2 regions of the Streptococcus suis S735 genome follow, and region 2 is predicted to be linked to the other one. Evidence: predicted binding sites of a transcription regulator. Region 2 holds the regulator's gene; the other holds the start of a gene.
The links. Region 2 encodes CtsR, which represses protease genes until heat stress. Its sites were predicted from a motif close to TTGGTCAAAAAAGGTCAAANA; they were not measured.
Positions count from the first base shown of each region.

Region 1: a site for CtsR is predicted at 2,585-2,605, ahead of YYK_RS06720 (ATP-dependent Clp protease proteolytic subunit). Genes of this name have one in related genera too.

Region 1 covers NC_018526.1:1,362,848-1,373,486, forward strand. Annotated here, with positions in the region: gene YYK_RS06705 (branched-chain amino acid ABC transporter permease) at 1-36, opposite strand, end outside; gene YYK_RS06710 (ABC transporter substrate-binding protein) at 252-1,421, opposite strand; gene YYK_RS06715 (YlbG family protein) at 1,552-1,824, opposite strand; gene YYK_RS06720 (ATP-dependent Clp protease proteolytic subunit) at 1,951-2,541, opposite strand; gene upp (uracil phosphoribosyltransferase) at 2,658-3,287, opposite strand; gene YYK_RS06730 (glycoside hydrolase family 13 protein) at 3,367-4,983, opposite strand; gene gtfA (sucrose phosphorylase) at 5,057-6,505, opposite strand; gene YYK_RS06740 (carbohydrate ABC transporter permease) at 6,575-7,405, opposite strand; gene YYK_RS06745 (carbohydrate ABC transporter permease) at 7,416-8,288, opposite strand; gene YYK_RS06750 (extracellular solute-binding protein) at 8,423-9,658, opposite strand; gene YYK_RS06755 (alpha-galactosidase) at 9,671-10,639, opposite strand, start outside.
Region 2 covers NC_018526.1:1,759,977-1,770,615, reverse strand. Annotated here, with positions in the region: gene YYK_RS08735 (P-loop nucleotide/nucleoside kinase family protein) at 1-137, shown strand, start outside; gene rpsB (30S ribosomal protein S2) at 484-1,260, shown strand; gene tsf (translation elongation factor Ts) at 1,416-2,456, shown strand; gene YYK_RS08720 (hypothetical protein) at 2,719-3,420, opposite strand; gene YYK_RS08715 (DUF6568 family protein) at 3,420-3,758, opposite strand; gene YYK_RS08710 (CtsR family transcriptional regulator) at 3,908-4,366, shown strand; gene YYK_RS08705 (ATP-dependent Clp protease ATP-binding subunit) at 4,372-6,825, shown strand; gene YYK_RS08700 (AAA family ATPase) at 6,939-7,976, shown strand; gene pnuC (nicotinamide riboside transporter PnuC) at 7,986-8,807, shown strand; gene YYK_RS08690 (NUDIX domain-containing protein) at 8,800-9,573, shown strand; gene dusB (tRNA dihydrouridine synthase DusB) at 9,719-10,639, opposite strand, start outside.

The sequences.
Region 1 (10,639 bases), 400 kb from region 2:
ACCAAGAATCAAACCATTGACAAGTTGTTGAAGCATAGGTTCACCAATCTTTCTAAATATTTTTCGAGCTCAATAGCATTGTTACATTATACAAAATTTTCTGAAAATAAGCAAGTTAGACAGAGAGTTTAATCATTAAAATTACAGAAAATTTAACCAACCCAAATTTAACCAAATTTTATATCCGCATGTATACTATTCTATACATTCTGACAAGTGAAAAAGAGGGAATTCCCTCTTTTCATCCACTATTAGTCAATAGAGATAGTATCTACAGATGATTCTTCTCCGTTTGTTAAACTAACAACATAAACTGATTTAATGACATTGTGCTCTTTGTCAACAGACATTGTACCAGTCACACCTTTAAAGTCTTTCAGAGCTGCAAGATTAGCCTTCACTGCTGCTGAATCAGCTGCACCTTTTGCTGCTTCTGCTGCCATGTAAACCGAGTCGTAAGCTAAAGCTGAGAACATTGATGGCTCTTCATTGTATTCTTTCACATAGGCATCATAGAATGCTTTTGCTTTTTCGCTTGCTGATGTTACAAATCCAGAAAGGTAGTAAACATTTGATGCTGCTGATGCAGTTGCCAATTCAGTAAATTGTGGTGAGTCAAAACCATCTGAACCAAGAATTGGCTTGTCAATACCCAAACCGCGTGCTTGCTTCACAATTGTACCTGTTTCATTGTAGTAACCAGGCATGATGATCGCATCAAATTCCTTATCTTTCAATTTTGTCAAAGCAGCTTGGAAATCTTTATCGCCAGAAGCAAATGTGATTTCTGAAACGATTTCTCCTGTGTATGCTTTCTTGAACGCCTCTGCTACACCCTTACCATAATCAGAAGAGTTGTCAAAGTAAAGAACAACTTTCTTAGCTGACAAGTTCTCAGTAGCGTATTTAGCCATAATTTGACCTTGATACCCATCTGTAAAGGTTGTACGGAAGAAGTATTCTTGGACCTCACCTTTATCGTTCACAACCAAGGTTGTTTGAGTTCCTGAAGGAGTAATCATAGGAACACCAGCAGATGTCAATGCTGGAATAGAGGCTGCTGAAGCTCCTGATGTAGCAGGGCCAATCACAACGTTTGCCCCTTCACTTGCCAAGCTTGTTGCAACAGTAGCTGCCTCTGCTGTTTCAGACTTGTTGTCTTTTGTGATCACTTCGATTTTTTTGCCGTCAATACCACCTGCAGCATTGATTTCTTTCACGGCAAGGTTGGCACCTTTTTCCTCTGTTTGACCATAAGATGAAACAGCACCTGACAACTCCAAGTTGTAGCCGATTTTAAATGTATCACCTACAGAAGAACCTGCGGCTGAAGTATTGGTTGTCGAAACATTACCACATGCAGCGAGTAGAGCTGCAGAGGCAAATGTAGCAAGCGCTACTGCAAATTTTCTTGTTTTCATGAAAACTCCTTAAATCTTTCTTAAATTTTACGATGTATCTAATATACTGAATTATCTGAAAATTGTCAACAAAAAAGAAAAAAATTTTAAAATAAAAAATTAGCAGGGAATACATACCTGCTAATTCCGACTATCCTACGACTGATGGTTCTTCATCTCTCCATAGATTACCTACAAAGTTTTGGTCTAATTCCTTAATGTATGAAGGAACCACTTTTTTTACAAAACGTTCCTTTTTCAATTTTAATATGGTAGCTTCTACTAGTTCTTGATCCATATACACCAAAACATATCGCAAGCGTTTGGAATGGTAAACAATATCTCCATATTGGCTGAGTTTACGTGCATCACGATTGTAGTGTAAATAGACAGTTAAGCAAGTGCGATTTTTCTTCTCAAACATGTCTTCTCCTCTAAAAATTCTCTTTCTATATTATACCGTTTTCAATGATAAATGAAAAGCTCCAACTACCTGTAAAAGAGTTGGAGCTAATAGGAATAGTCAGTACTATTACATATTTGTCACTGCTTATTTGACTTTTGTATTGTCCATAATCTGGTCAATAAATCCGTAAGCCAAGGTTTCTTCAGCTGACATCCAGTAATCACGTTCCGCATCCTTGTGGATTTGCTTGACTGTCTTACCTGAGTTGTCTGCCAAGATTTTTTCTAGCTTATTACGTGTTTTTAATAGGTGTTCTGCAGCAATAGCCATATCTGTTTGCTGAGTACCACCACCAGTTCCACCCATTGGCTGGTGAATCATGTACTCTGCATTTGGCAACATGAAACGTTTGCCCTTGGCACCGCTTGATGCAATGATGGTTCCCATGCTCGCAGCTGTTCCCATAACGATGGTTTGAACATCAGCTTTAATGAAATTCATCGTGTCTACAATGGCAAGACCTGCTGACACCGATCCTCCTGGCGTATTAACATAGAGGTAAATATCCTTTGTAGGGTCTTGGGCATCAAGGAAAAGCAATTGTGCAATGATAGAGTTTGCCATGTTGTCCTCAACTGGTCCTGTCAACATGATAATACGGTCTTTCAAAAGGCGTGAGTAAATATCATAAGAACGCTCACCACGGCTAGTTTGTTCAATAACTACTGGAATCATAAAATTACTCCTTTTCGAGATTTTCTGTACCCATTATATATAAATAGTCAAAATTGGTCAAATAAAAAACACGATTTCAGGAAATGAAAAAGAAACCAGCAGAGCTGATTTCTTAATTATTTTGTACCGAACAAGCGGTCACCTGCATCTCCCAAACCTGGTACGATGTAGCCTTTTTCATTGAGTTTTTCATCCAAAGCTGCTGTATAAATATCAATGTCTGGATGTGCATCTTGAAGAGCTTTTACACCTTCTGGAGCTGAAACAAGAGCAACAAATTTGATATTTGAAGCACCACGTTTTTTCAATGAATCAACTGCAAGAATAGCTGAACCACCTGTAGCAAGCATTGGATCAACTACAAAAATATGACGTTGATCAATGTCTTCTGGTAATTTCACAAGATACTCAACGGGTTGAAGGGTTTCTTCATCGCGGTACATACCGATGTGACCAACTTTAGCTGCTGGTACCAAGCTTAGCAAACCATCAACCATACCAACACCTGCACGAAGAATTGGTACGATAGCTAATTTTTTACCTGCAATTTGTTTCTGAACTGTTTTAGTGATTGGCGTTTCAATCTCCACATCTTCAAGTGGCAAGTCACGCAAAACTTCGTAACCCATCAGCATCGCGATTTCATTAACCAACTCACGAAAATCCTTTGTTGAAGTAGATGTACGACGAAGGATAGACAACTTATGCTGAATGAGTGGGTGTGAAATGACTTGGAATTTCCCCATGATGATAAAACCTCTCTTTTTTGTTTTTTCTATTTTACCAAAAAAATTGAAAAAATGCTTGAGAATATGGCAAATTTATTTATTTTTTGAAAACGATAGCTTCAAAAGGTCTCAACATCCCTTTATTAATCGCCTCTTCGTTTTCATAATTGTTCATGAAAATAGAATATTCTTCCACAGCTATAGTATAAGCCTGTTCCTGGCTTGAAAAGTTTACCAATATGATGAAATCATCCTGTTCATCATATTTACGGTAGGCCATTACCGAGCTATTTCCAGTCTCCATCACTTCATATTTTCCTTCAGACATACAAGGATACTCTTTCCGAAGAGCAATTAATTTTTGATAGGTATAAAAAAGTGATTGTTTGTCTGCAAGTGCTTTTTCAACATTGATGTCTTTGACAGTATCTCCCAAAGCCAGCCAGGCTTGACCTGTACTGAAGCCTGCTCCTTCTGCCTCTGTCCATTGCATTGGACGACGAGCATTATCTCGACCTTTGGCATTTATAGAAGTAATCAATTCCTCCTTGGTGAAGCCATTTTCAATCCGTTCCGCATACATGCGACGTGTTTCAATATCGTCCGCTTGGCTAATATCTGTAATTGGCGTATTAATCATACCAATTTCCTCACCTTGGTAGATATAAGGTGTCCCTGACATAAAATGAAGATAGATAGCCAACATTTTACCACTTAGTTCACGAAATGCAGGTCGATCATCACCGAAGCGAGAAATGGCACGAGGTAAATCGTGGTTATTCCAGAAAAGCGAGTTCCAGCCTTTACCAACCAGTTCAGTCTGCCATTTGGAGAGAACCTTATGCAAACGTGCTGGATCAAGCGGTGCCAAATCCCACTTTTCTTTCCCTTCCTGCTGATCAAGTCCGACATGTTCAAATTGGAAAATCATCGAAAATTCTTTTCTGTCAGGGTGTGAATATAACTGAGCATTTTCTGGATTGGCACTCCATGTCTCCCCAACAGTCACTAAGTCGTAAGCACCAAAGGTTTTCTCGTTTAATTCCTGAATAAGAGGGTGGAGAGTCGGTCCATCGGCTGTAATTAATTTTTCTGGTTCTTTTCCAATCAAATCAATCACATCTAGCCTGAAACCGCCGACACCTTTTTCAATCCAAAAATTAATCATATCCCAGATTTCTTGTTTCAGAGCAGGATTTTTCCAGTTCAGATCTGGTTGCTTAACAGAGAATTGGTGGAGGTAGTATTTGTTCAGATGTGGAACGTATTCCCAAGCAGAACCTGAGAAGGTCGAGCGTAATTCATTCGGCTCATCAGCCCAAACATAATAATCATAATAGGGATTATCTGGTCCTTTGAGGGCTTCTTGAAACCAGAAATGTTCATCCGAGGTATGATTGAGCACCAAATCCATGATTATTTTGATATTGCGCTTATGGCCTTCTGCAATCAGCTCTTCCATATCTTCCATGGTCCCAAATTCTGGAGCAATTCCTTGGTAATTACTGATGTCGTAACCATTGTCATCCATGGGGGACTGATAAACAGGACTGAGCCAAATAGCATCAATTCCAAGCTCATGGAGATAATCTAATCGGCTGATAATCCCTCGAATATCCCCTACTCCATCTCCATTTGAATCTTGAAAACTACGAGGGTAAATTTGGTAAATGACGGACTTCTTCCACCAATCCGTCTTTTGTATTTCTGACATTTGATTGATCCTTTCTGCACAATCTTATTTAGTCAAGAAAAAGAGGTATCTCCCCTCTTTCTATATAATCATATTATAACTCAATTATGGTAATTTTTCCCTCTTCAATTTCAACAATTTCAAAGGATTTTTCTTTTAGGTTTGCTGTTAGACGGGCAGACACCCCTGCATCTTGATTATTCCAGAAAATTTCCATACTTGTTTCATCCAGCATCTTAACAGAGAACTCTCCGTCGAAAGCTGGACTTGTATTGCGGAATTTAAGGAGTTTGAACAAGGATTGTACAACTGGCCGTTGCACTTCCTGCTCAATTTCTTCCAAATCATAGTAATGGCGATTGATATTGCGCCCTTCCTTACTTGATTCTAAAAGTTCAATATCATTTTCGCCTGCAAGTAAACCAACATAGTAAATCTGTGGAATACCTGGTGCAAAACATTGGAGAACACGCGCTAATAGGTAAGCTTGGTCGTTATTGCCAAGAGCAGAATAATAAGTACAGTTAATCTGATAAATATCCAAATTATTATAGGCTTCTGTACTATAAATTTTCTTCACATTGGCACCTTGTGCATACAAGGCTTCACGCGTTTCCTCTGTCTCCTCATCCGTCAGCAAATCCTTAACATCCACAACACCGATTCCATCATGTGTATCAAGAGTTGTAAATTGCTTGCGAGGGCAAATCTCCATCCAGTGAACCAGGCGATTGACATGACCAGAATACAAAGCGTGGAGAACTAGCATTGGCAAGGCAAAATCATAAACATAATAATCTTGCTCGGCAATTTTCTGCTGAATGGTGTAGTGTTCATGAATTTCTGGTAAGATTTCTACATCTTTTGGTGCCAATAACTGACGTGGAAAATGGAGCATTTCCCAAATATCAGGCTCCACAAAGAAACAATTGGTTCCGATTTTTTTATTGGCATAAGCAAAGGCGTCCAAACGAATAATCGAAGCACCATGCTCTGCCAACTGTTCCAAATTTTCTTGGATGAAACGACGGGTTGTCTCCGTTGTCACATCTAAATCAATCTGCTGTTCATCAAAGGTACACCACACCTTCTCTTCACTACCATCAGCAAATGTTGCAATTCGATATGGAGCACGAGGTTTACGCTTATAGATCAAATCAACATCTTCTTGCGTTGGCTCACCATTTGGCCAAAAGTTTTTATAGCGAATAAACAAATCCGCATAAGCTGATTCATCTTTCTTTTCAAGAAAATCAAGGAAATAAGGAGATTTTGCAGAAATATGATTGATCATAAAATCGAACATCAGATAATAGTCCTTGCTCAATGCTTCAATATCTGACCAATCTCCAAATGCAGGGTCCACCTTTGTATAATCCATTGGCGCAAACCCACGGTCACCTGATGATGGGAAAAACGGCAGAATATGGATACCTCCCACAACATCCTTTAATGGACCTTCGAGGACTTTTTTCAAATCTTTAAGATTCTTGCCTAAACTATCCGAATAGGTAATCAACATAGCTTGGTTTTTAATTTTCATAGACTTTCTCCTTTGTAAGCCTTTTCTTTTTTCATTGTTAGAAAAGGTTGAACAAGTCAACCTTTGTAATTATTTGACAGAACCACTTGTCATACCTGAAATAATATGTTTTTGGAAGATGAGGTAAACAAGTAAGATTGGGATAATCCCCACCACATAGGAAGCAAATGATGGACCATAGTCACTAAAATACATACCTTGGTAATTGTATTGGAAAAGAGGTAAAGTCCACATGCTTTGATCACGGTTCAATACTAGTAAAGGCAAGAGGAAATCGTTCCAGACCCAGAGGGCATTGATAATCAAAACGGTTGCATGCATAGGTTTCATGAGTGGGAAAATGATTTTCCAGTACATAGTAAATTTATCACAGCCATCAATAGCTGCAGCCTCATCCATTTCTTCAGGAACAATGGTCTTAATATAACCGACGTAGAGGAAGAGGGCCTGAGGAACTGCATAGGTCAAATATAGAATAATCAAACCGACAATATTGTTCAAACCAAGGCTTGACATTAATTTGGTCATTGGGAGCATAATCACTTGGAAAGGTACAAAAATCCCAATAATCAAGAAAAAGTAGATAAAGTTAAACACTGTCTGACGTTTCATTTGACGGGCTACGGCGAAAGCTGCCATTGGAATAACAAGTAGAATCAAGCCAACAGCTACAATCGTAATCAAGGCAGAATTGCCAAAATATTGTACAATTCCATCATTAAACAAGCGTTCGTAGTTATTTAAGGTGAAATTTTCAGGAAGACCAAAGAAGTTGCTCGTAATTTCCTTGGTTGGTTTGAATGAGCTAATAATCGTTACAAGTAGCGGAATAAACATGAAGAGAATACCGCTGAAGAGCACGAGATAGACCCACCAATTTTTCTGTTTTTGAGTATTCATGCCTGTCCTCCTAGATTTCAAATTTCTTCGAAATTCTCATCTGAATTAATGAGATGACAATAATGAAGATGAAGAGTACTACAGCCAAAGCATTGGCATAAGAGAATTTATTGTCTACAAAGGCATAGTTGTAAACGAGTAAACCCAAGGATTCTGTTTTGCCGTCTGGACCACCACTTGTCAGTGCAAAGATAAGGTCAAATGCTGTCAAACCTGATTTCATAGCCAAAATGAAAACCATACTGATAGATGGTAATAAGAATGGAAGCTCAATGTTGAAGAACTGTTGAGAACGACTTGCACCATCAATAGCTGCTGCTTCCTTCACATCTTCTGGAATACTTTGCAAGCCAGACAAGAAGATGATGACTGGCATCGCCAGCCCTTGCCAGAGAGCCACAAAAAGTACAGCTGGAATAACAGTATTTTCTTGTACCAATAAGTTTTCCATCAACCAATCGATATAAAGGATTTCTCCAATCTGTGTAAAACCATAGTTGAACAATTGGACAAAAATCAATCCTAAAGTAACAGTTGAAAGAACCGCAGGGAAGAAATACCATGTTCTAAAGAAACCAACAGCTTTAATCTTACGATTGAGGAGACTAGCCAACCAAATCCCTATAACAATTTCTCCGATGACCAAACCAATGGTGAAGATAATGGTAAAAGTCATGGAAGTGTAAAAATCAGGATTTTTTAAAATATCTAAGTAATTCTGAATACCGATTAGTTTGAAATCAGATGTCAATCCATTCCAATCCGTCAAGCTATAATAGATACCTGTAAATAGAGGATAGAAGAAAAAGATTAACTGTAAGCCAATTGGTATGGCAACAAATAGATAGGGCCAATATTTGGCAATAAATCCTTTTTGATTCATCATGGTACTCCTTTTTGATAAAGTTATAGTTGCTTAGTCTCAGTTCAAGGAATCCCATAGGGTTACTAAAACTGACACTAGGCAACTATAAGGAGGCTAGGCTACAACTAGCCCCTGCTTATAGTTTTCCTGGATTATTTTTTCATTGGATCAAAGAATGCGTTCAGTTTTTTCACTAATTCTGCTGAGTTTGGATTTTTTACCATTTCAACAGTGATATTCCAGAACTCTTCTTCTGATTCCCATTCAGATTGCAACCAAACTACGTGTTTGTCAGTAAAGGCATATTGTGTAACTCCAGCAGTTTCTTCAAACTTACCTTCTGTATCTACACCTTCAACTGAAGTTGGTGAGCCATCTACATCATAGTATTTCTGGATAACTTCTGGACGAGAGAGGTATTCTAGGAATTTTTTAGACTCTTCTGGGTGCTCTGTATCTGCTGAAATAGATAGAGCAAGGTCAGCTGCACCGATGGTATAGTCGCCACTTTCTTTATCGCCAGGGAATGTAAACATACCATATTCAAATTCTGGTTCTTGTTGGTTTACAGCTGTAGCTGCCCATGTACCTTGTGGAAGCATGAGAGCATCACCTGCTGCAAAGGCTGCCACCGCATCTGCATAGAGCGCGCCTGTTGCCCCTTTTTGTCCATTGTCTTTCAACAATTGCAAGCGTTCTAACACTGCTTTTGTTGTAGCATCATCTTGAATCGCTCCCTTTGCACTACGAATCAGAATATCTTCTGCACCATCAAATCCACCCGCAACAGTTACCCAAGCTAACTGATGGTAGCCGTTCAATGACCAAGCATCGTTCAATGAAAGAGCAAACGGTGCTGCACTGCCATCAGACTTGATTTTGTCTACCAAAGCCACAAATTCTGCATAGGTAGTTGGAACTTCGAGCCCCAATTCTTTGAACTTATCCTTATTATAGTAAATACCATAGGCATTAGCTGTCAAAGGAAGGGTATAATTTTTTTCGTTAACAAGATATGGTGTTACAGCACCATCTTTCAAATGATTTAATCCTGCATCATCACCAATTTCTAGGAAACGACCATCCGCTGCGTATGCTTTGAAGTCCGCATTTTGTGGATAAATGTTGATGACATCTGGCGCTTCGTTATTTGCCATACGGGTTTTCAGAACAGTTCCTGCATCTGGTACATTTGAAAATTTAACATCAATCGTAGGATTTTCCTTTTCGAAATCATCAATAATTTCCTGAAGGGTAGCTTGCATTTCTGGTTTTTGTGAAAAATATTCTATTTCTACCTTATCGCTACTACTTGCATTCCCACAAGCAACCAAAAAGCTGGCAAAAGCACAAACCGATGCACATTTTAAAAATGTTTTCATTTTCATTATAAAATCCTCCTAGATTTTGTTAAAAATATATTGTACACTAAAATAATCTTTTTGAACATGTGGCATTGTAAGACCAATGTTCATCAGTTCATCCCCGTAGAATGTCTCTCCTAATTGTGGGCATTCATACAAGGCATCTGGGTCTAACCCCTTCAACCGAACATGAAGCAAAGGCGCTTCTGGCTTGGCAAGAATTTTTACAAATGTAAAGACCACTTGATTCTTATCTTGACTAACATAATTGGCAGCCCAGGTATTGCTCGTCTTTTTCAGACGGTAGAGCTGACCGAATTGTATAGTTTCACGAATGGAGTGATAGGTTTCGATTTGCTGACTGATTTCATCCAATTCCTTTTCCGAAAGTTTCGTTAAATCCAGCTCGTAACCAAATGCTCCTCCCATCATAGCCACATTGCCTCGTGTAGCAAGAGGTGTGATCCGACCAACCTGATGGTTTGGAACGGCAGAAACGTGTGCACCAATTGAGGAAGGGGGATAAATCAAACTAGTACCTTCTTGAATAGATAAGCGCTCAATCGCATCTGTATCATCACTTGCCCAAGCTTGCGGCATATAATACATGATTCCCAAATCATTACGACCTCCACCGCCTGCACAGGATTCGAAAAGAATATCCGGGAACCGCTTTGTAAGGTGGTCTAATACACGGTAGAGACCTAGCATGTAACGATGGTGGAACTCAAAGCGCTGGTCATTTGCTAAACCTTCAGGAATATTGGTGATATTACGGTTCATATCCCATTTTACATAAGAAATATTGGCTGATTCTAATATGGAAGAGACGCTATCAATGATGTAGTCACAGACTTCCTGCTTGGTCAAATCCAAAACTAATTGTTCTCGGCTGTAGATTGGTAAGCGTCCTTCTGTCCGAATTGCCCAATCAGGATGCTCACGATAAAGATCGCTATCAATAGAAATCATCTCTGGTTCAAACCACAATCCGAATTTCATACC
Region 2 (10,639 bases):
AAAATCGTATAGATGATGAATGGTGTACGATGGAAAGTGTTTTAGAAGAAAATACTCGATTTTTTAGAAGGGCGAAAAAATATGATGCAAACATCCTATGGATTGATGAGAGTTACGAGATAGAGATTGATTTATGATAGAGAGACATTGTATCACAGTTTATCTAAGGGATACAACTAAGAGGAAGTAACACCAGATAGGCGTTACTTCCTTTCTATTTCTAAGAAATAGAAAGTAAAATGGATGAAGTTAAAAATAATAAAAAAGTAGTAACATAAAGAGAGACATATCCCGATCTATGAGCTTGGCATAATCTAGAGATTTGTGTACTGAAATGCTTGATTTTCACCTAAAACTTTGGTATACTTACTAAGTTGTCTAAACAACAAATACTCATCCCGGACCAATTGTGGTCTTGTTGCCGAAAGGTTGGGCTGCAAGTCGAAGTTCGGGAGAGGAGAAAAAACAAAAGGAGAAATACTCATGGCAGTAATTTCAATGAAACAACTTCTTGAGGCTGGTGTACACTTCGGTCACCAAACTCGTCGCTGGAATCCTAAGATGGCTAAGTACATCTTCACAGAGCGTAACGGTATCCACGTTATCGACTTGCAACAAACTGTAAAATTGGCTGACCAAGCTTACGAATTCATCCGTGACGCTGCAGCAAACGACGCAGTTATCTTGTTCGTAGGTACTAAAAAACAAGCTGCTGAAGCTGTTAAAGACGAAGCTATCCGCGCTGGTCAATACTTCATCAACCACCGTTGGTTGGGTGGAACTCTTACAAACTGGGGTACAATCCAAAAACGTATCGCTCGTTTGAAAGAAATCAACCGTATGGAAGAAGATGGAACTTTCGAAGTGCTTCCTAAGAAAGAAGTAGCATTGTTGAACAAACAACGTGCTCGTCTTGAAAAATTCTTGGGCGGTATCGCTGACATGCCACGCATTCCAGATGTAATGTTCGTCGTTGATCCACACAAAGAGCAAATCGCTGTTAAAGAAGCTAAGAAATTGGGTATCCCAGTTGTAGCGATGGTTGACACAAACACAGATCCAGATGATATCGATGTTATCATCCCAGCTAACGATGACGCTATCCGCGCTGTTAAATTGATTACAGCTAAAATGGCTGACGCTATCATCGAAGGCAACCAAGGTGAAGACAGTGTAGCAGCAGTTGAAGCTGAATTGGCAGCTGAGCCAGCATCTACAGAATCAATCGAAGAATTGGTTGAAGTTGTAGAAGGAAAATAAGTAACGAAGGCGTTAAGAAAAGCGTTAGATATATCTAAATTCTAGCTTTTTAGTCCGAGTACATTCTACATTATTTATCAGACACAAAAACAATCCTAGAGGGGCAGGGCTGAGCCCGCTCCTCTATTTTATAAATACAAACAAGGAGAATAGACATGGCAGAAATTACAGCAGCTCTCGTTAAAGAATTGCGTGAAAAATCAGGTGCTGGCGTTATGGACGCGAAAAAAGCATTGGTTGAAACTGACGGTGATATCGAAAAAGCGATCGAATTGCTTCGCGAAAAAGGTATGGCTAAGGCAGCTAAGAAAGCTGACCGTGTAGCAGCTGAAGGTTTGACAGGTGTTTACGTTGATGGTAACGTAGCAGCAGTTGTTGAAGTGAACGCTGAAACAGACTTCGTTGCGAAAAATGCTCAATTCGTTGAATTGGTAAACACTACTGCTAAAGTAATTGCAGAAGGTAAACCAGCTGACAACGAAGCAGCTCTTAAATTGGCTATGCCTTCAGGTGAAACCCTTGAAGAAGCATACGTAAACGCAACTGCAACAATCGGTGAGAAAATCTCATTCCGTCGCTTTGCTTTGGTTGAAAAAACAGATGCTCAAGCATTTGGTGCTTACCAACATAACGGCGGCCGTATCGGTGTTATCTCAGTTGTTGATGGTGGTGACGAAACTCTTGCAAAACAAATCTCAATGCACATCGCTGCGATGAAACCAACTGTTCTTTCTTACACTGAATTGGATGAGCAATTCGTTAAAGATGAGTTGGCACAAATCAACCACAAGATCGAACAAGACAACGAAAGCCGTGCAATGGTTAACAAACCAGCATTGCCATTGTTGAAATACGGTTCAAAAGCTCAATTGACTGATGAAGTGATTGCAGCAGCTGAAGAAGCTATCAAAGCAGAATTAGCAGCAGAAGGCAAACCAGAAAAAATCTGGGATAAAATCATCCCAGGTAAAATGGATCGCTTCTTGCTTGACAACACTCAAGTTGACCAAGCTTACACACTTCTTGCACAAGTGTACATCATGGACGACAGCAAAACAGTTGAAGCTTACTTGAACTCAGTGAACGCTTCAGTTGTAGAATTTGCTCGTTTCGAAGTGGGTGAAGGTATCGAGAAAGCTTCAAACGACTTTGAAGCAGAAGTTGCAGCGACAATGGCAGCAGCTCTTGGTAAATAATTGCTAGTCTTCATTTTATCTTTCATTACTTCGTTAACTCGCCTTGCCGTACTTCAGTACAGCCTGCGGCTCGTTTCCTAGTACTAAAAGCAAACTGATAGACTATTCAAAATCACAAGAACTTCCGAAAGGGAGTTCTTTTTTGGCAAAATCGGTCTTAGGGCGGATGTCGGATATGCTTGATTCGGTTATACTATTATCAATCCTAAATATTTTTCATAATCTCCTTAAAAAGCACCGGCCTTGTGGTCGGTGCTTTTTGTTAGATTTCTAAAATGTAAGCATCCCAGCTAGGCTTGTTTGGTTGTCGGAATTGGTCAGCTAAATGCATGGCGATAGGATCGCAGTCATCAGCCTCAAAGCTAATTTGCTCATACTGTTCAAATAGTTGGCAAATAACTGCTTGGATGAAGGAACCAAAGCTTTGTTCATCTTTTCCGCATACGTAGGCAATTTCATCGGTATCTATGAAGGCACAATTTTCTGAGTCTGTATAAACCAGATCAGGTAAGCCTTTTTCAAATTCTTCTTGACTGGCAGTCCAAGGATTGATGTCTTGGTGGACTGTTTGATAGTGGTCAAAAATTTGCTGACAGACTATTTGATAAGGTGCGGTGCCTTTGAGGACTATGCTTAAGTTGGAAGTGCCTGTTTGACTGAGATAGTCTTGCTTGGTCACTTCGAACTCATAACATTTCCGCTTGCAGACAAAGCCAGCTGTGGTAAGGAAATGGATTCTTTCCTGCTCTGCAGAGGAGAGCATAACTTGAAGAGGTTTTCCGCCTAAGGAAGTCTGTAGGGACTGGAAGAGCTGCTTTGCTATTTTGCAATCGAAATCAACCAAATCTAGTCGCAGATAGATATTGGTCTGGTGGTAGGGATTTTGGTTGCTGTGAATCTTGCCGAGTGGTCTTCCTTGATAAGAGATGTGGAAGGTGTTGGCTTGGTAGGAAATGTCTAGCATTAGTCTTGAATAAAAGCCGCAATCTCATCTTCCGTCATGCTGGAATCGCAGCGGACTTGGACACCAGTAGATTTAGCGACCAGGAGGCCTGGAACAGTTGGGACTTGGTAGTGGTCGCGGAGGGCCTGGAGTTCAGGGCTGACTTGGCTGGAGTCAAGGAAGTGGATGGTCACTTGCTTGTCTTGGGCAACCTTGTGGAGTTTTGGTGCGAAGCGGTTGCAGTAAGGGCAGGTTGCACGGCCGATGAAGAGGACCGCTCCCTCATTGGCAGTTAGAAGGCTCTGTGCCTGCTCCACGTTTACGCTGGTAAAATCTTGGATGTAGTCTTGAAAGTTCATGGGGTTCTCCTTTTTTTTCCTTTATTATAGAAGAAAGCAGAGCAAATTTCAAAAATTGGCTACGTTTGTGTGGAAGTGAGGCTTTCGCTTTCAAAAAGTGGATAAAAATAGTATAATGGTCAAAGATAGTCAAAGAAAGAGGCGATAGTATGGCGATGAAAAATACGTCGGATTATATCGAAGAACATATCAAAGCGATTTTAGATCAGGTCAGTGTAGCCGAGTTGCGTCGGAGCGAGCTGGCCAGTCGATTTGAAGTGGTGCCCAGCCAGATTAACTATGTTATCAAAACTCGTTTTACAGCCAGTCGAGGTTATATTGTCGAGAGCAAGCGGGGGGGTGGTGGCTACATTCGCATTGGGCGGATTACCTTTTCGGACAAGCATGAGCTAGTCCATGATTTGCTGAAGAATATGGGTGATAGCCTGTCGGCAACTGTTTTTGCGGACATTCTGCAGTTGCTCTTTGACGAGCAGTTGATGACGGAACGTGAGGGCAATCTCTTGTTGGCTACTAGTACAGATGAGGTTTTAGGGAACGAGGCTAGTGAAATTCGGGCTCGGATGATGTACCAAATTTTACGTCGATTGGATAGGAAAGAGGAGTAGTTAGAATGAAGATTTCAAGAGGGTTACAGGGTGTCTATGAAGATGCTCAATTGATTGCACAGCGTTATAGTAGTGACTATTTGGAGACCTGGCACTTGTTGTTAGCCTTTGTCATCAATCCAGATACCGTTGCGGGAGCTATTTTAGCAGAATATCCTGCGGATGTATTGGACTATGAACGTGCAGTTTATATGGTGATGGGGCGGCGTTACCATGAAGAGTTAGAGAGCTTTTTCTTTCTTCCATCGTCCAAGCGGGTGAAGGAATTGCAGGTCTTTGCCGAGAAGATTGCGGAGATTGTCAAGAGTAAGGGGCTAGGAACGGAGCATATTTTCATGGGAATGCTCTTGGACAAGCGTTCGACTGCCTCACAAATTCTGGATCAGGTCGGTTTTCACTTTGAGGATTCGGATGATAAGGTTCGTTTTCTGGATTTGCGGAAAAATCTGGAAGCCAAGGCTGGCTTTACCAAGGAGCATCTGAAGGCTATCCGCACCATGACGAAAGGTGGCAAGCCCAAGCAGGCAACGGTTGGCAATATGATGGGCATGACCCAGTCACAAAGTGGTGGCTTGGAAGACTATACACGTGATTTGACGGCTTTGGCCCGCTCAGGTCAGTTGGAGCCAGTCATCGGACGGGATGAGGAAATTTCCCGTATGCTTCAGATTTTGTCGCGGAAAACCAAGAACAATCCTGTCTTGGTTGGAGATGCGGGTGTTGGGAAAACAGCTCTGGCACTGGGTCTAGCCCAGCGGATTGCTAATGGAGAGGTGCCAGCTAGTCTTGTCAATATGCGGATCTTGGAATTGGACTTGATGAATGTCATTGCGGGAACGCGTTTCCGTGGGGATTTTGAGGAGCGGATGAACAATATCATCAACGATATTGAAGAAGATGGTCGAGTGATTCTCTTCATTGATGAACTCCATACCATTATGGGATCGGGGTCAGGGATTGACTCGATCCTGGATGCTGCCAATATTTTGAAGCCTGCTCTGTCCCGTGGGACTTTGCGGACAGTTGGAGCAACGACTCAGGATGAATACCAGAAGCATATTGAAAAAGATGCTGCCTTAGTACGTCGATTTGCCAAGGTGACCATTGAGGAACCGAGTGTAGCAGACAGCGTAGCAATTTTGCAGGGGTTGAAGCCAGCCTATGAGGCTCACCACAAGGTGACCATTTCGGATCAGGCGGTGGTAACGGCGGTAGCCTATGCCAAACGCTATCTGACCAGTAAGAATTTGCCAGATTCGGCTATTGATTTGCTGGATGAAGCCAGTGCGACGGTTCAAAATCGTGCCAAGGGACAGGTAGAAGAAGGTGGATTGACCGCTTTAGACCAAGCCTTGATGGCTGGGAAATACAAGACGGTAACGCAGCTCTTGCTTAAGGCTCAAGAGGCGGAAAATCAGGCGACTAGCTATAGCTTGGAAGTCACAGAAGAAGACATTTTGGCAACCCTCAGTCGCTTGTCAGGTATTCCTGTCACCAAACTGAGTCAGACAGATGCCAAGAAGTACCTTAATCTTGAACAGGAATTGCACAAGCGTGTTATCGGGCAGGAAGAGGCGATTTCAGCTGTCAGCCGGGCAATTCGCCGCAACCAGTCAGGCATTCGCACTGGTCACAGACCGATTGGTTCCTTTATGTTCTTGGGGCCAACAGGTGTCGGTAAGACAGAATTGGCCAAGGCCTTGGCGGAGATCCTCTTTGATGACGAATCTGCCTTGATTCGTTTTGATATGAGTGAGTATATGGAGAAATTTGCGGCTAGTCGCCTCAACGGTGCTCCTCCAGGCTATGTTGGCTATGAAGAAGGGGGCGAGCTGACAGAAAAAGTTCGCAACAAGCCATACTCTGTCCTACTTTTTGATGAGGTGGAGAAAGCACATCCAGATATTTTCAATGTTCTTTTGCAGGTCTTGGATGACGGTGTCTTGACGGACAGAAAAGGTCGCAAGGTTGATTTCTCTAATACGGTCATCATTATGACGTCTAACTTAGGGGCAACCGCTTTACGTGATGATAAGACAGTTGGGTTTGGGGCTCTTGATTTGTCTAAGAGTCAGGAACACGTTGAAAAACGGATTTTTGAGGCGTTGAAGAAGGCCTATCGTCCTGAATTTATTAACCGGATTGATGAAAAAGTGGTCTTCCATAGCCTGACAGAAGCAGATATGCAGGATGTGGTCAAGGTCATGGTCAAACCATTGATTGCCGTGGCGGCCAGCAAGGGTATTACCCTCAAATTGCAGGCTTCTGCTCTTAAACTCTTGGCCAAAGAAGGCTACGATCCAGAAATGGGTGCCCGCCCACTTCGTCGCCTCCTCCAAACCAAGTTGGAAGATCCATTGGCAGAAATGCTCTTACGTGGAGAACTGCCAGCTGGTGTGACCTTAAAAGTAGGGGTCAAGGCCGAGCAGTTGAAGTTTGATAGTGTGAAAGCAGGTTAGACCTGCTTTTCTTTCGGCTTGCTATCTTTTTATAAAAAAATATAAAAAACTCTTGACTTTGGTTTGAGAAAAGAGTAGGATATAAAATATAAAAAACAATAAAAAGGTAGATTATGAAACAAGCAGTAGCAGTTATTTTTGGGACCTTTGCTCCCATGCACAAGGGTCATATTGACCTGATTCAACGAGCCAAGCGGGAATGCGATCGGGCGGTCGTCATCGTGTCGGGCTATAAAAATGACCGTGGTCATCAGATTGGTCTCGGTTTGCAGAAACGTTTCCGCTATATCCGCGAAACCTTCAACGACGAGCCTCTGGTATCCGTCTTTAAGCTAGACGAGGAGGGAATGCCCCCTTATCCAGAAGGTTGGGCACCTTGGTTAGAAGCCTTGCAGGCCTTGGTGGCGATTAAGGAGAACGAAGAGCTCGTCTTCTACGTTTCGGAGCAGGAATATGCCGAAGAGTTGCGTTCTCGTGGTTTCAAGGCTTCCTTTACAGAGCGAAATTTTGGCATTTCAGCCACTCTTATCCGCGAGCAGTCGGCTAAGTATTGGAATATGATTGCCAAGCCTTTCCGCCGTCATTTTTCTAAGAATATCTTGGTGGTTGGCTCTGCTTCAAATGGTAAAACCACGCTAGTGCGGGATTTGGGGCGTTATTATTCCTGTCCTGTTTCGCTGGAATATGCCCGCTACTACCAGCAACGTTACAATGTGCGTGATGATGAGTTGACAGGCAAGGACTACAACTATCTCTTGACGGGCCAGTATCGCCAGACCTCAGACCTGATTGACTCGGATACCAATCGTGGTCTGGTCATTGCGGACACCAACGCGACCGTGACGGAAGCCTACTACGACTACTACATCGGCGAAACTTCTAGTTCTTTCCACTCGCTCTGTGCTGATACGGTTAAGAATGAAAAATGGGACCTGATTATCTTTGTTCTACCGACAGGCTCTTATGTGGATGACGGTTTTCGGGATATGACAATGGCTGACGCAGAAATTCGCAATGCCTTTACCGAACATTTGAAAGAACTGGTTGCTAAAAATCACCCGCAGGCTTCGCTGGCCTTTATCGGTGGGTCTTATGCAGAAAATTATGCCAAGGCTATCGAGCTAATCGATGCTATCTATCAGGAATTTTAGGAGGACATTATGGAACAACTTACCAAATTCATCGACCGTTTTCAAGCTTCCTTGAAGCAGGTACCAGAAAACATGTCTGCTATCGCAAATAGAGCCAAAAAACTGGGAGTTATCGGAGTTCTGGACGCAATCATTGCGGGACTATTTTTCGGTCGTACCCTAGGTCAGTGGCTCTACTTGCTAGTTTTGTCTAGTGTGCCTGTTATCTTACATGTATGGTCTGCTAGTGAGGACTGGATGGGCTTGTTTACCTCGTGGACAGGGATTATCTGTGTTATCTTGGTAGCAGAAGGACGGTCAAGTAACTATTTCTTTGGCTTTATCAGTAACCTCATCTATTTTGTCTTATCTTACCAAAATATGTTCTATGGGGAAGTCATGACAGCGATTTTCTTCATTGTCATGCAGCCAGTTGGCTTGTATTTCTGGCTATCAGCCCGTGTCAATGGAGCAGCAGAAGAAGAGAAAACAGAATTTGAAGCCCGTAAGCTGACTCTCTGGGGCTGGGTTAAGTGGTTAGTCTTCGCTGTCTTGGTATGGGGAAGTTTTGGCTTGATTTACAAGTCAATTGGATCAGCTCGTCCCTTCCGTGACTCTATTACAGATGGCACCAACTGGACAGGACAATTCCTGCAAAGTTACCTCTACCGTGAGCAATGGATTTTCTGGATTGCAACCAATGTCTTCTCCATTTACTTGTGGTGGGTTGGTCCAGATAGTGGTAACCTGCAAATGTCGGTTATGTACTTCGTTTGGACTATCAACTCGCTTGTCGGCTGGTACCAATGGTCTAAGTCCATAAAAGAAGGGCAGGTGGCTCGAAATGGCTAGGCCTGCTGGTCTATCAGACAAGGAATACTACGAAAAATATGTGACAGAGGCAGAATTTTTAGACTGGTATAAAAAGCAGGACGCTCCGCGATTTGAAAAACCAAGCGTGACAGCTGATATGGTGGTCTATAGTTTTGTAGAGGGGAGAATCAAGCTCTTGCTGATTCGTCGTGCTGCCCACCCTTGTCAACACAAGCTGTCCTTGGTCGGTGGCTTTATTGCCAGAGGTGAGGATGCCTACCAGACCTGTCAGCGTGAGATAAAAAAAGAAGCGGGACTGGATTTGCCCCGCAATCATATCGAGCAACTCCTAACGGTTTCCGATTCTGAGCGGGATCCGCGGGGCTGGATGATGACTATTGCCCACTTGGTTTACCTGCCTAGTCAGGCCTTGGATTTGGTCAAACCAGGTCCAGATGGACGGGAGCCGATTGTTATCGATGTGGATTTCAAGACTTCGCAGTGTTCTTATGAGGGTCAGGTCTTGACGGCAGAGGATTTTGCCTTTGACCATTACGAGATTGTCATGACCTCTATCCAGCGGATTCAGGGACGGATGAAGTGGAATCCAACCTTTCTCAATCTCCTGCAGCAGCCCTTTAACATCTACGCTGCGACAGACTTGGTCAATCTTATCTCACCCGACAAAAAAATCCTCCACAATAATTTCCTAGCCAAGTATGGAGACTTTGTGGAAGAAGTTGGAGTGGAACGATTGCCCAAACGCAAACCCAGAAAGACCTATCGCTTAAAAGAAAGTTCATAAAAAGATAAAGAAACCTCCAGCTCAAACTGGAGGTTTTGATATAGTCGAATGAATTAGCTTTCAGACAAGGAACTGAGGTGCAGGCTGTACTAGAGTACGGCAAGCCGAAAGTGACGATGTATCAAAGTTAATTCATTCGACTATATTATTTAGCAATCCGTTCCTGATAGGCTTCTCGTGCTTGGTCAAAGAGTTCTTGGACCTGCTCGATAGTCTCTGCTCGGGCAACAGCACCACGGATTTTGGCAGCGCCTGCTGAACCACGGAGGTAGTGAGGGGCAAGACCACGGAATTCACGTACGGCAATGGACTCACCCTTAAGATTGGTCAATCGGGTCAGGTGGTCGAAGGCGACATTGAGTTTGTCGTCAAAGGAGAGGTCGGGTAGGACTTCTCCTGTTTCAAGATAGTGATTGATTTGGTTGAAGATGTATGGATTTCCCATAGCAGTCCGTCCGACCATGACAGCGTCGGCACCGACTTCCTCGATTCGCTGGCGGGCATCTTCTACATTGCGGATGTCGCCGTTTGCGATGAAGGGAATCTTGGTCAGGCTGCCAGCTACCTTGGTCAAGGTCTCTAGGTCAACTGTTCCTGTGTACATCTGCTCGCGGGTCCGTCCGTGCATGGCCAGGGCAGCTACACCGCCACTTTCTGCGGCCAGGGCATTTTCGACCGCCAGGTCGGTATTGTTCCAACCGGTCCGCATCTTAACGGTCAGGGGAATATCGAGGACCGAGGTTACTTCCTTGATGATGTGGTAGATCTTGTCGGGATCCTTGAGCCACTTGGCACCAGCTTCGTTTTTAATAACCTTGTTGACAGGGCAACCCATGTTGATATCTACGATATTAGCCTTGGTGTTCTTCTGGATGAAGTCGGCAGCCCGTTTCAGTCCTTCGGCGTCGCCGCCGAAAAGCTGGATAGACATAGGGTATTCGTTGTCGTCGATATGGAGCATGTGGAGGGTTTTCTCGTTGTTGTAGAGAAGGCCTTTTTCAGAAATCATTTCCATAACGACCAGTCCCGCTCCCATTTCCTTGGCAATGGTGCGGAAGGCCGAGTT